DNA from 3 places in the Desulfitobacterium elongatum genome. Region 2 is predicted to be linked to each of the others. Evidence: riboswitches for the same ligand, from Rfam matches in the RefSeq annotation. Region 2 holds a riboswitch; each other region holds the start of a gene.

Region 1 (3,277 bases), 240 kb from region 2:
TTATCCTCTGCCCTTCGAGAAATGGTACGGGGTAATGGGTTGATCTACCGTTTAGAATTCGAAAAATACGCACTACAGCGTCCCGAACTCGTCGTTTTATGTGATGTCTCGAATTCTGTCGCACCCTTTTCGCAATTCCTTCTTTTCTTAATCAAAAGGGTTAAGTCTTGTTTTCGAAGAGTACGTATCTATCTTTTTATCGATGTCATATGGGATATATCCTATGATAATTGGGTGGAGGCCGAGGATTCTCTGGAGCAAATCCATGCGTGGAGCCGCAAAAACTCGTCAGGATTTACTGATTATGGAAGAATTCTTAATGAGTTTTCGAAAGATTGGTTATCTGAAATTTCCACCCGTGCCACACTTTTGATACTCGGCGATGGCAGGAATAATTTTAGGCCTTCACAAGCGGAATATTTGAAAGAGATTCAAGAGAAAGTAAGGCGTGTCTATTGGCTTAATCCTTTAGAGGAAAGAGAATGGGGGGATCGAGATAACCTTATGCGAGAATATAAGCCTTATTGTACTCGGGTCTTTCGATGCCGAACGATAGACGATGTCTGGAGAATTGCAAGGGAAGTTTTTTAACTGACGGTCAAGAGAACCTCTTTATAATCAAAATGAGAGAGGCCCTTAAGCCTCTCTCATTCTATATTGATATCGTTATAATCATTTTCCAAAATGACAGTGGGGATACGTGCATACAGGGCATTCCAGACAAAGGCCACCATGTCCGTATTTTGCAATCTCTAACCTGCTTAGACGTTCGCCTGTAAGGATACGGGTAGCTACAAGATCAAATACTGTCTTTCTCGAATACATTACACATCCTGGCAGTCCCATGATTGGGATTCCGTCAAGGTAGGCTAGCAAGAGCATCGCACCTGGCAAAACAGGCGTACCATAGGTTATTAGTTCCCCACCTAGTCCTTTTATCGCAGTAGGCGTGAGATCGTCTGGATCAACGGACATTCCTCCAGTTACGAGGACCATCTCTGCGCCATTTGCTAGATGTTCACGGATTTTCTCTTGAATCATTTCCACATTGTCATCTGAAAAGGTTTGTCCTATAAGAATTGATCCCCACTCGGCTACTTTATTCTGGAGCACAGGTCCGAATTTATCTTCAATTCGTCCGTGGTAGACTTCACTTCCAGTCGTAACGACTCCGATTTTCTTGGACTGAAGTGGGCGAATTTGAAGTAGAGGTTCTTTAAATTCATGGGCAATTCTCTCTGCTTCTAAGATAACGTGTTCATCGATCATAAGTGGAACAACGCGGGTTCCAGCAATTTTCTGACCCTTTTTCACAGGTCGATGGTTATGAAGTGTAGCAAGTATGATATATTCCAGAGAATTTAAGGAATAGATACCTTCTTCAGAAGTGTAAATCAAGCCGTCTTGATCGGCGATCAGATTGACTTTACCCTCTTTTGTCTCGCTAAAACTGAGACCTGGCCCGGCAATTGCTTTAGCTAGGCGTTCGGCTGCTTCATCTTCATGAATTAGTCCGGGTGTTTGATCCCAAACATAAATATGCTCTTTACCCATGCTGAGTAATACCGGGATATCTTCCTCTTTTACAATGTGCCCTTTACGAAAACGCGCATCCTTTGTTTCACCAGGGATGATCTGCGTCATGTCGTGCATAAGCACTGCTCCAATGGCGTCTTGTACTCGAATTTTTTGCATGAAATATTATCCTCCTTTTCTTTGACGGAAGGCATGTCCATTTCTAAACACACCCCGGTTTCAGGTCAACCTGAAACGGCCCAAAACCATGGATATTTCTTTAGGATTTTAGGCTCGGTTTTATTGATATTATATCATGAAAAGTGTATTCTTTAACAAAGGTTTTTTTTATTCGAAACTTCTTTATTACTTGACAAGTTTAATGTTATGTATTTTAAGAATACAGAGGTTCTTTTAATATATTCTAGAATTCATTGATAAAGGATTGCAAATTAAGAAGGGAGGTTGAATTACTTCATGACGAGTATAAACAACGGGTTCGATCTATTTAAAAAGAATGCCCTTTGGGGAGAATTACCTGAGTCATTTTGGGAATTTTGTTTAACTCATGGACGGGTACGTCATTATGCCGCAAAGCAGTTTCTCTTCTTTTCCGGGGAAGAAGGAAATTTAACGTTTTTTTTACTTCAAGGTAGAGTACAAATTTTGCTTATGAGCGAATTCACGGAGAAGATTTTTCGCGTTCTTCAGGCTCCTGCCTTTTTCCCAGAAACAATACTCGATGGCAAGAATTACCCCTATGCTGTGATAGCAACAGAAGCTTCGGAAGTTTTTGTCCTGGATAGAAAATCATTAATGCGTTATATAAAAGAGAACCCCGAAACGCTATGGGCGTTTTATCAAATCATGGCATTGGATCTTCGTCGAGCCTATCGTCAGCTTAAGAATGTGGCGCTAGGCGATGCTCGATCACGAGTGGGCGCAAAGCTTTTTGCCTTAGCTCACGTGCATGGGCGATCCGTTTCCGATGGAGTTTTGATATCTGTTCCACTCTCTGCTACTGATCTTGCTGGGATGTGTAGTCTAGCTCGTGAATCTGTAAGCCGAATTTTAGGAGAGTTGAAGGATTTGGGGATTCTTCAAATGGAGAAGAAACAGATTAAAGTAAAATCTATTGAGGATTTGCAACGTTGGGTACATGAACGGAATAATTCGGAGTAGAATAATTCGGAGTAGTTAGAAGCAAGTTCTAGAGGGTCTCTATCTTTGACGATCAAGGTAGCGATTGAGCCTTTCTTCAGGTAGAGCATTCTCAAAATAGTCTTCAAAGATATTCTTAATTTTATTGATTACCTCTTCGTTATCATTTTCAATGCCTGCAATTCTAGCGAGTTGGGGATGCCTTCCTAAGCGTCCACCAAGATGGAAGATCCAACCGGAATCTCCAGGTGCGATCCGCCCTGTTGTACAGGCTCGGATGCAATCGCCACAGTTCAGACAAAGCTTAGAGTCTAATACCACTTTCTTATTTTCCCACGTGAGGGCATTCTCGACGCAAGAATTTATACAGCGATGGCATCCTGAACAGATATTATCTGTCATTTTTGGGGTGAGGTAGCCTGAGATTCCAATATCTCTGATTTGAGGTTGGGAACATCCATTGGGACAACCTGCGAGAGCTATCTTAGGGATGTAATGATATTGTACTTGGTTGAAACGCTTCGCCAAGTGGGTCGGTATATCAAGATCCTTAAGGAGCTGTTCAAGTTGGGCATAGAGTTCTGACCAATCTTGAGAGGAT
Region 2 (3,277 bases):
TGTTCTTTGCTAGAAGCTCATCGATTCCTTTTCTCTCTCCTTTTGCCCATCCGGAATCCAACAAGATAATTTCTTCTTCGTTCATTTTATAAAAAGGAATGTAGGTCATTCCCGTATCAATGCAATAGGTATTTCCCTTGATCTCTTTGATTTCCAAGCGATTTCCTCCTAGAATTTCATCCATCACACATTATAGCAAGTATCAACCTCCATTGCATCTCGATTTTGAAAGAACTCTTTTGTAATAGTGGAAGGCCCCTGAGAACTAGACATACTCAGGAGCCTTCCACTTCTTTGATCCATTCCCACTGACAGCATATGATGCAAAAGAGATGTTCCTTAAATTGATAAGTGCATCATCAAAACCATTCTATATCCATTTTATGGGATACCATCTAACAGTTGCTCCAACATTTGCGTTCGAGGTATTGCATTTTCAATTTTCGGTTTCAATAAGTACAAACTCCAGTAATTTAAAGCCTATTTTCAGTGAACTTTCCAATATGTTAACGAAGAAGTAGAATCTACCCCACACCTCCTGCCCTTGCTACAACTTATTTTTGACTTGGCATTACAGTGTATATCTTCATAGAATACAGATTGAAGTATAACTTCGAAATCGCCGCCATACTTACGATATTCGTTTTCCAATGTGACAAAGCACTGGGTACAGCTCGTTATTATTTTTTTAACCCCCAATGAATGCCAGAGTGCAATATTTCTTTTAGCGATTAAACGCGATAGATCTTCAAAACCAGCCTTCCTTGCTTTCTCACCACAACACCAATTTTCTTCACCTAATATGGCCATATTTACATGAGCATCTAGGAGTAAGCTCTTAATGGAATGAATTGATTCTCCTGCAGACTCGTCAGATAGTCTACAACCAGGAAAAAACAAGTACTCTGGATTAGGCTTATCTATCAATGTTGGGATCCACATTTCCCTAGCATAACTATATCCCATATTCTTCAAACCTTCTTTCACAAAGATTTCGCCCCTGCGCTTTCTACGCCGTCTTGCTTTTATGTTGACTTTCAATTGTATTCAGAATCGAAGCTAAACCTTGCTTGTGTGCGTAATATACCTTTTTATTACATTTCTTTGCCACAGCTTTCGCATCCCACATACTGCTATGCGAGCAGACCGATTGTACTATAATTACATAATCAGCATCTTTAATAAGAATTTCCATGCACTTTTTATTTCTTTGCTTAGGTCTCCCATCATGGAAACCAATCACCATATCCTCAACTTTACTTAAGGACCCTCCGTATCTTTCGAGATTATATCCCCCAATGATTGCAATTTTCATTGAATTCACCTCCTTGGATTTTTTCTAGAAACAGTAATAGCCTCTTTAAGAATCCCATTGCCTTTAATGCACAAAGAATAGCTTCATCATAAATCAAAAAGTCATGGCTCCACTCATCGAAAGTGGAGCCATGACTAAGTCCATTCATGGCTTGGAAATCCACCTCCTTTTCAATCGTGAAGGCCTACCCATTTCTGAGTACACCCGAGGGCTTATTGCCCTGGCCGAAATACCATGGATTACTCTTTAGGTCGTTTCGGCTCGGAGAAGAATATGAAATTAGTAACATTTAACACGGAGGAGAAAGTAAAAATTAATTATCCATTTTCCATAGACTAGCACGCACTATCTAAAACTAACTAGAATCATACATATGGTAATTATACATTCGTTTATGTTCTTTTACAATAGTTTTTATTATCATATATTGTAAGAGGAATGTCGAATTAGCGCTTATCTAGGGCAATAAAAGAACCCCTGACGCTCTCAGGGGTTTGATTTGATGGTTACTCTGACATTAGTCTCTTTTCACCCGATATCTCTTGGATCGGCTTAATATTCTGTGTGACTTCCATGATACCTAGATACTCGCCTGCCGCATTTCTAACGGCAAAGTATCGGATATAAACAAACATTTCTCCCATCTTAATCCAGAATTCCTCATGGTCTTTTTTACCCGATTTTAGTTCTTCGACGATCTTCTCCACGACATGAACACTTGCGGGTGGATGGCAATTTTGAACTTCCCTTCCAAGGACGGTCTTGGCCCGCGCGAATATCCGCTCTTTTCCCTGGGTGAAGTATTTTACGGTTCCATCCTTACCGACAAACGTAATATCCAGTGGCAGAGTGTTCAGCATGGCATTGATTTCTTCTGGCAGAAGGAGGCCCGCATCAAATTCAACATACCTATCATGGACCGGTCCTTCTCCCTGCTCCTTTTCCCCTGTTGTTTCGTTTTCCCTCTTCAGCTGGACGGGCTTCCAAGCTCCATGTGGCTTCGCTAGGGTATAACCAATTTCGTCGCTCGCTTCCGCGATTTGAACCCATTCCTCGACGGAAAAGGTCTCGAGTACCATGGGAAAGAGAATGTTTTCTTCTTTAAATATCATCTCTGGAATTCGAGTAGCAACTTCCTTCCCCTTTTCGAGTACTGATTCTTTACTTAGCGGATCGCCTGCTAAAAGTTTCCGAGTTTCTTTAATGGCAGCCCGTATTTCGTCATCGACCCCCCACATGACTTTTGGAGGAGCGGTAATTCCGTGTTTCTCCATGATAGGAAACAGTAGATTTTCCTTACGACTATAATGCTTATCGATTTCCCAGAGAGTCTCAAAGCCTTCTTGAAGTTGGTGTATAGTTTCCACACGTCCTGAGTCACTCAAGCTTTCTAGCCCGGGCAATATTTTATCATTGATCAACTTTTCAAGTTCTCTATTCTCAAGCTTGAAAGTATGCACAGGATGCCCTGGAGCATCTTCATCCTTTTGGGGGCTATGAATTTCTTCAATCGAACCTTTAAATACTGCTGCATGCACGTCACAAAGTCCCTGTATTTCTTCTACAGGCATTCCTTCTAAGATCAGAGCTTGTTCCATTTCAGATATTTCGCTCGGAGAAATTCCTTCGATCAGCTTTTCGAAGCGAGATTTTACCTCTTCAACAGTCTTACCCTTATGCAAGTCAGTAATCAGTTCTTTTAGAATTCTTTGACGGTGTTCACGGTTGTTGAATAATTCACTCATCCTGTTTCACTCCTTATTCTTTGATTTGATACCCTTTACTTATAAAGACTTCTTTCAGTTTATCCAAACTAATCTTTTTCATGACTGCACCTTTGGGAAGGGTCATTAGGCGTCCTGCAGTGCTTAACATTCCTGGGTTAGTAATCCCTTCAAAGCCTAATTCCTTCATGATGTCAATGACCTCTGGATCTTCTGTACAAATCTCATAAACCGTCTT
Region 3 (3,277 bases), 1.1 Mb from region 2:
TTCGGGACAGGTGTAGACATTGAGATGGTCCCCGCGGGCAAATCCGATGACAGTAATACATAGTCTACGGGCAAGCTTGAGGGCCATGTCAGTGGGTGCTGATCGGGCAATGAGAATCGGAATATTCATCTTGGATACTTTGAGGAGGATTTCAGAGGAAACTCTCCCACTAAAAAAGAGGACATGGTCACGTAAATCGAAACCGGACTTTAAGGCACTTCCCGATAACTTATCAAAGACGTTATGGCGACCTATATCATAACTCGTAAAGAGAACTTTTTCTTGGAAAGCGATACCTCCACTATGAATCCCACCTGTTGATTTAAAGAGGGGGAGGTGGTTCTGGAGATATTCAGCATAATTGTAAACTTCCTGAAGGGAGATTACAGTATTTGAGGTTTGGATTTTAGTGAGATCAGTGTCATTGCTAAAAGTAAATGAACTGCGACTTTTGCCACAGCAAGCAGAGAAAAGGCGCTTATTCATTAAATTAGGAGAGCCTAAAGGGGAAGAGCTATAAACCCATATGGACTGAAGTGAGGAATCATAACGAAGAGAGAGAACATCCTGATAGGAACGGATGAAGCCTTCCATGTATAAGAAACCAAGAGCAAGCTCTTCAAGCTGAGAGGGAGAACAAAGGATGGTGCCGATCTCCTCATCATTGAAAAATAGGGTGAGAGGAGATTCTTCCACGACGTATTCAACAGAAAACTCGGTGGTATTTCCTTGCGCTTTTATAACGGGAAATAATTCTGCTTCTTCAGTCATCTTCTCAAGTTCCTCCGAGTTTTTCTTTAATGATAGCATGAGCTATCAAAAGTTTAAAGTGAATTTTATATGAATGTTCATTGAAGTCAGATTTTTTAAGAAAAAAAGATATTTTGTCTCTATAAAACTCTTTTCACAAGAGCAGAAACGTAGTATCATAGTATTAAAGATGGATTAAAGTCCTAATTTAATAAACGTGCTCCGAAACTGGCTAACCTAAAGCGTATGCTACGGTGAGCGAGACAAGTGTAAAAACACTCGGGTATTACTGGAAACGGTTGTGCCTCCCTATTGGAAAGGAGTCTGTAAGTGTGTGAGTATGCTCCACGGTTTTTACAGACCGTGGAGTGTTTTATTTTAACTGAAATGATTTAAAGTGGGGGGATCCCTATGCAAGATCAGTTTAAACGCCGGATCGAGTACCTTAGGATTTCCATAACAGACCGGTGTAACCTACGTTGTAAGTATTGTATGCCAGAGACAGGGGTAAATTGGCTACCGCATGAGTCGATTCTGTCCTATGAGGAAATATTACGTTTAATTCGAATAACGACCTCACTAGGCTTTAAACGTTTTAGAATTACTGGTGGAGAGCCTCTTGCCCGAAAGGGAATCGTAGACTTTTTAGGAGAGGCTTCTAGAATTCCAGGTGTCGAAGACCTCATGTTAACCACGAATGGTATCCTGCTTCCTGAGATGGCCTTTGATTTAAAGGCTGCAGGAGTAAATCGAATTAACATAAGCCTAGATACTTTAAATCCTGAGCGATTCCGAGAGATCACTCGAGGTGGGGATGTACAAAAAGTTATTCAAGGCGTTTACCAATCCTTGGAGGCCGGTCTGCACCCGGTTAAGCTAAACGTTGTCGTGGTTCGTGATTTCAACCGAGATGAACTCCCCCAATTTATGGAGCTCGCTCGAAATTATCCCCTGCACGTTCGCTTTATCGAGCTCATGCCCATTGGAATTAGCTCAGAACACCGAAATGATTTCGTGCCCATAGCGGAAATGAAAGATATTCTCGGACTCGAAGGAATGAAACCCAAAAGAGATATCAAGGGTGGCGGACCGGCTGAGTATATTACCTCGGAGGGATTCCAAGGAAGCATAGGATTTATAAGTGCTTTAAGTCGGCATTTCTGCGATACCTGTAATCGGGTACGCTTAACTGCAGATGGAAAACTAAGACCTTGCTTGCATAGCGCCAAAGAAGTTGATCTTTGTCAAGCCTTAAGAGGAGAAAAAACCGATGAGGAGATAGCAGAACTGTTTGCTGAAGCCGTTTGGCATAAGCCTGCAGAGCATCATATGAATGAGGAAGCATGGCAAGGTCAGCGGATGATGTCACAGATAGGAGGATAATTTATGGATTTAACACACTTTGACGAAGAAGGACGCGCCCGCATGGTCGATGTTACTGAGAAAACGGAGAGTATGAGGGTAGCAACAGCGCGGGGAAAAGTAGAGATGCAACCAGAAACCTTGGAGAGAATTCGGCAGGGGCAGATTGCAAAGGGAGATGTTCTCGCCGTTGCTCAAGTTGCTGGAATTATGGCGGCAAAACAAACCTCAAATCTGATTCCTATGTGTCATCCTCTCGCCATCACAGGCGCAAAATTGAATTTTGAAATTCTTCCACCAGGTACGATTGAGATCGAGGGAATTGTTAAAGTTACGGGGAAAACTGGAGTAGAGATGGAAGCTCTTACCGCGGTCAGTGTAGCAGCTTTAACGATATACGATATGTGTAAAGCCATCGATAAAACAATGGTCATCGGAGACATTCGACTCATGGAAAAAACAGGCGGCAAGAGTGGTCATTTCATTCGAGAAGAAATTTAGACCCATAAAATAAAATAATAAAATTTAGGGGGATAATAAAAATGGCTAAAATTATTGCAGTATGCACGAGTGAAAAAAAAGGAATGCGTAAGAAGAACGTAGGAGAAGGAACTCTTAAGGTCAACTTTGGGATCGAAGGGGATGCTCATGGCGGAGATTGGCATCGTCAAGTCAGTTTACTAGCTATGGAGAGTATCAAAAAAATGCAGGATAAGGGGCTGGATGTAGTTCCAGGTGACTTTGCAGAAAACCTAACCACGGAAGGTATTGACCTTGTTAGCTTACCTATCGGCACAAAGCTTAGAATTGGCGAGACGGGACTTGGGGAAGTTACGCAGATCGGAAAGGAATGTCACACTCGCTGTGCTATCTATTATCAAGCAGGAGACTGTGTAATGCCAAAGGAAGGAATCTTCATCCGTGTGCTTGAAGGTGGAGCGGTAAGTGTGGGAGATTCTATCGAGGTGGTGGAATAATGCTGCGAGTGGGTGTGATTACCGCAAGTGATAAAGGATCTAAAGGAGAGAGAGAAGATCTTTCAGGTCCGACCTTGAAGGAACTCGTTAAAGAAATAGACGGTGAGGTTGTCCGTTATACGATACTACCAGATGACCAGGAGCTCTTAGCTCGGCAAATGATAGAATGGGTCGATGAAGATGGGCTT

The links. Region 2 has a riboswitch for molybdenum cofactor ahead of ACZ42W_RS11820 (DUF2325 domain-containing protein). Riboswitches for the same ligand answer to the same signal wherever they lie in the genome.
Region 1: linked by a shared signal. The riboswitch ahead of ACZ42W_RS10815 (molybdopterin-binding protein) and the one ahead of ACZ42W_RS11820 (DUF2325 domain-containing protein) in region 2 are both predicted to bind molybdenum cofactor.
Region 3: linked by a shared signal. The riboswitch ahead of moaA (GTP 3',8-cyclase MoaA) and the one ahead of ACZ42W_RS11820 (DUF2325 domain-containing protein) in region 2 are both predicted to bind molybdenum cofactor.

The regions. Positions count from the first base shown of each region.
Region 1 is NZ_AP038772.1:2,292,672-2,295,948, forward strand. Features, by position in the region: gene ACZ42W_RS10810 (VWA domain-containing protein) at 1-591, shown strand, start outside; gene ACZ42W_RS10815 (molybdopterin-binding protein) at 673-1,695, opposite strand; molybdenum cofactor riboswitch at 1,691-1,827, opposite strand; gene ACZ42W_RS10820 (Crp/Fnr family transcriptional regulator) at 1,993-2,697, shown strand; gene ACZ42W_RS10825 (4Fe-4S dicluster domain-containing protein) at 2,737-3,277, opposite strand, start outside.
Region 2 is NZ_AP038772.1:2,528,031-2,531,307, forward strand. Features, by position in the region: gene ACZ42W_RS11810 (MBL fold metallo-hydrolase) at 1-157, opposite strand, end outside; gene ACZ42W_RS11815 (heterodisulfide reductase-related iron-sulfur binding cluster) at 487-987, opposite strand; gene ACZ42W_RS11820 (DUF2325 domain-containing protein) at 1,010-1,315, opposite strand; molybdenum cofactor riboswitch at 1,462-1,594, opposite strand; gene ACZ42W_RS11825 (DUF438 domain-containing protein) at 1,822-3,060, opposite strand; gene ACZ42W_RS11830 (DUF1858 domain-containing protein) at 3,074-3,277, opposite strand, start outside.
Region 3 is NZ_AP038772.1:3,658,307-3,661,583, reverse strand. Features, by position in the region: gene fdhD (formate dehydrogenase accessory sulfurtransferase FdhD) at 1-771, opposite strand, end outside; molybdenum cofactor riboswitch at 959-1,089, shown strand; gene moaA (GTP 3',8-cyclase MoaA) at 1,162-2,133, shown strand; gene moaC (cyclic pyranopterin monophosphate synthase MoaC) at 2,137-2,613, shown strand; gene ACZ42W_RS17350 (MOSC domain-containing protein) at 2,655-3,089, shown strand; gene ACZ42W_RS17345 (MogA/MoaB family molybdenum cofactor biosynthesis protein) at 3,089-3,277, shown strand, end outside.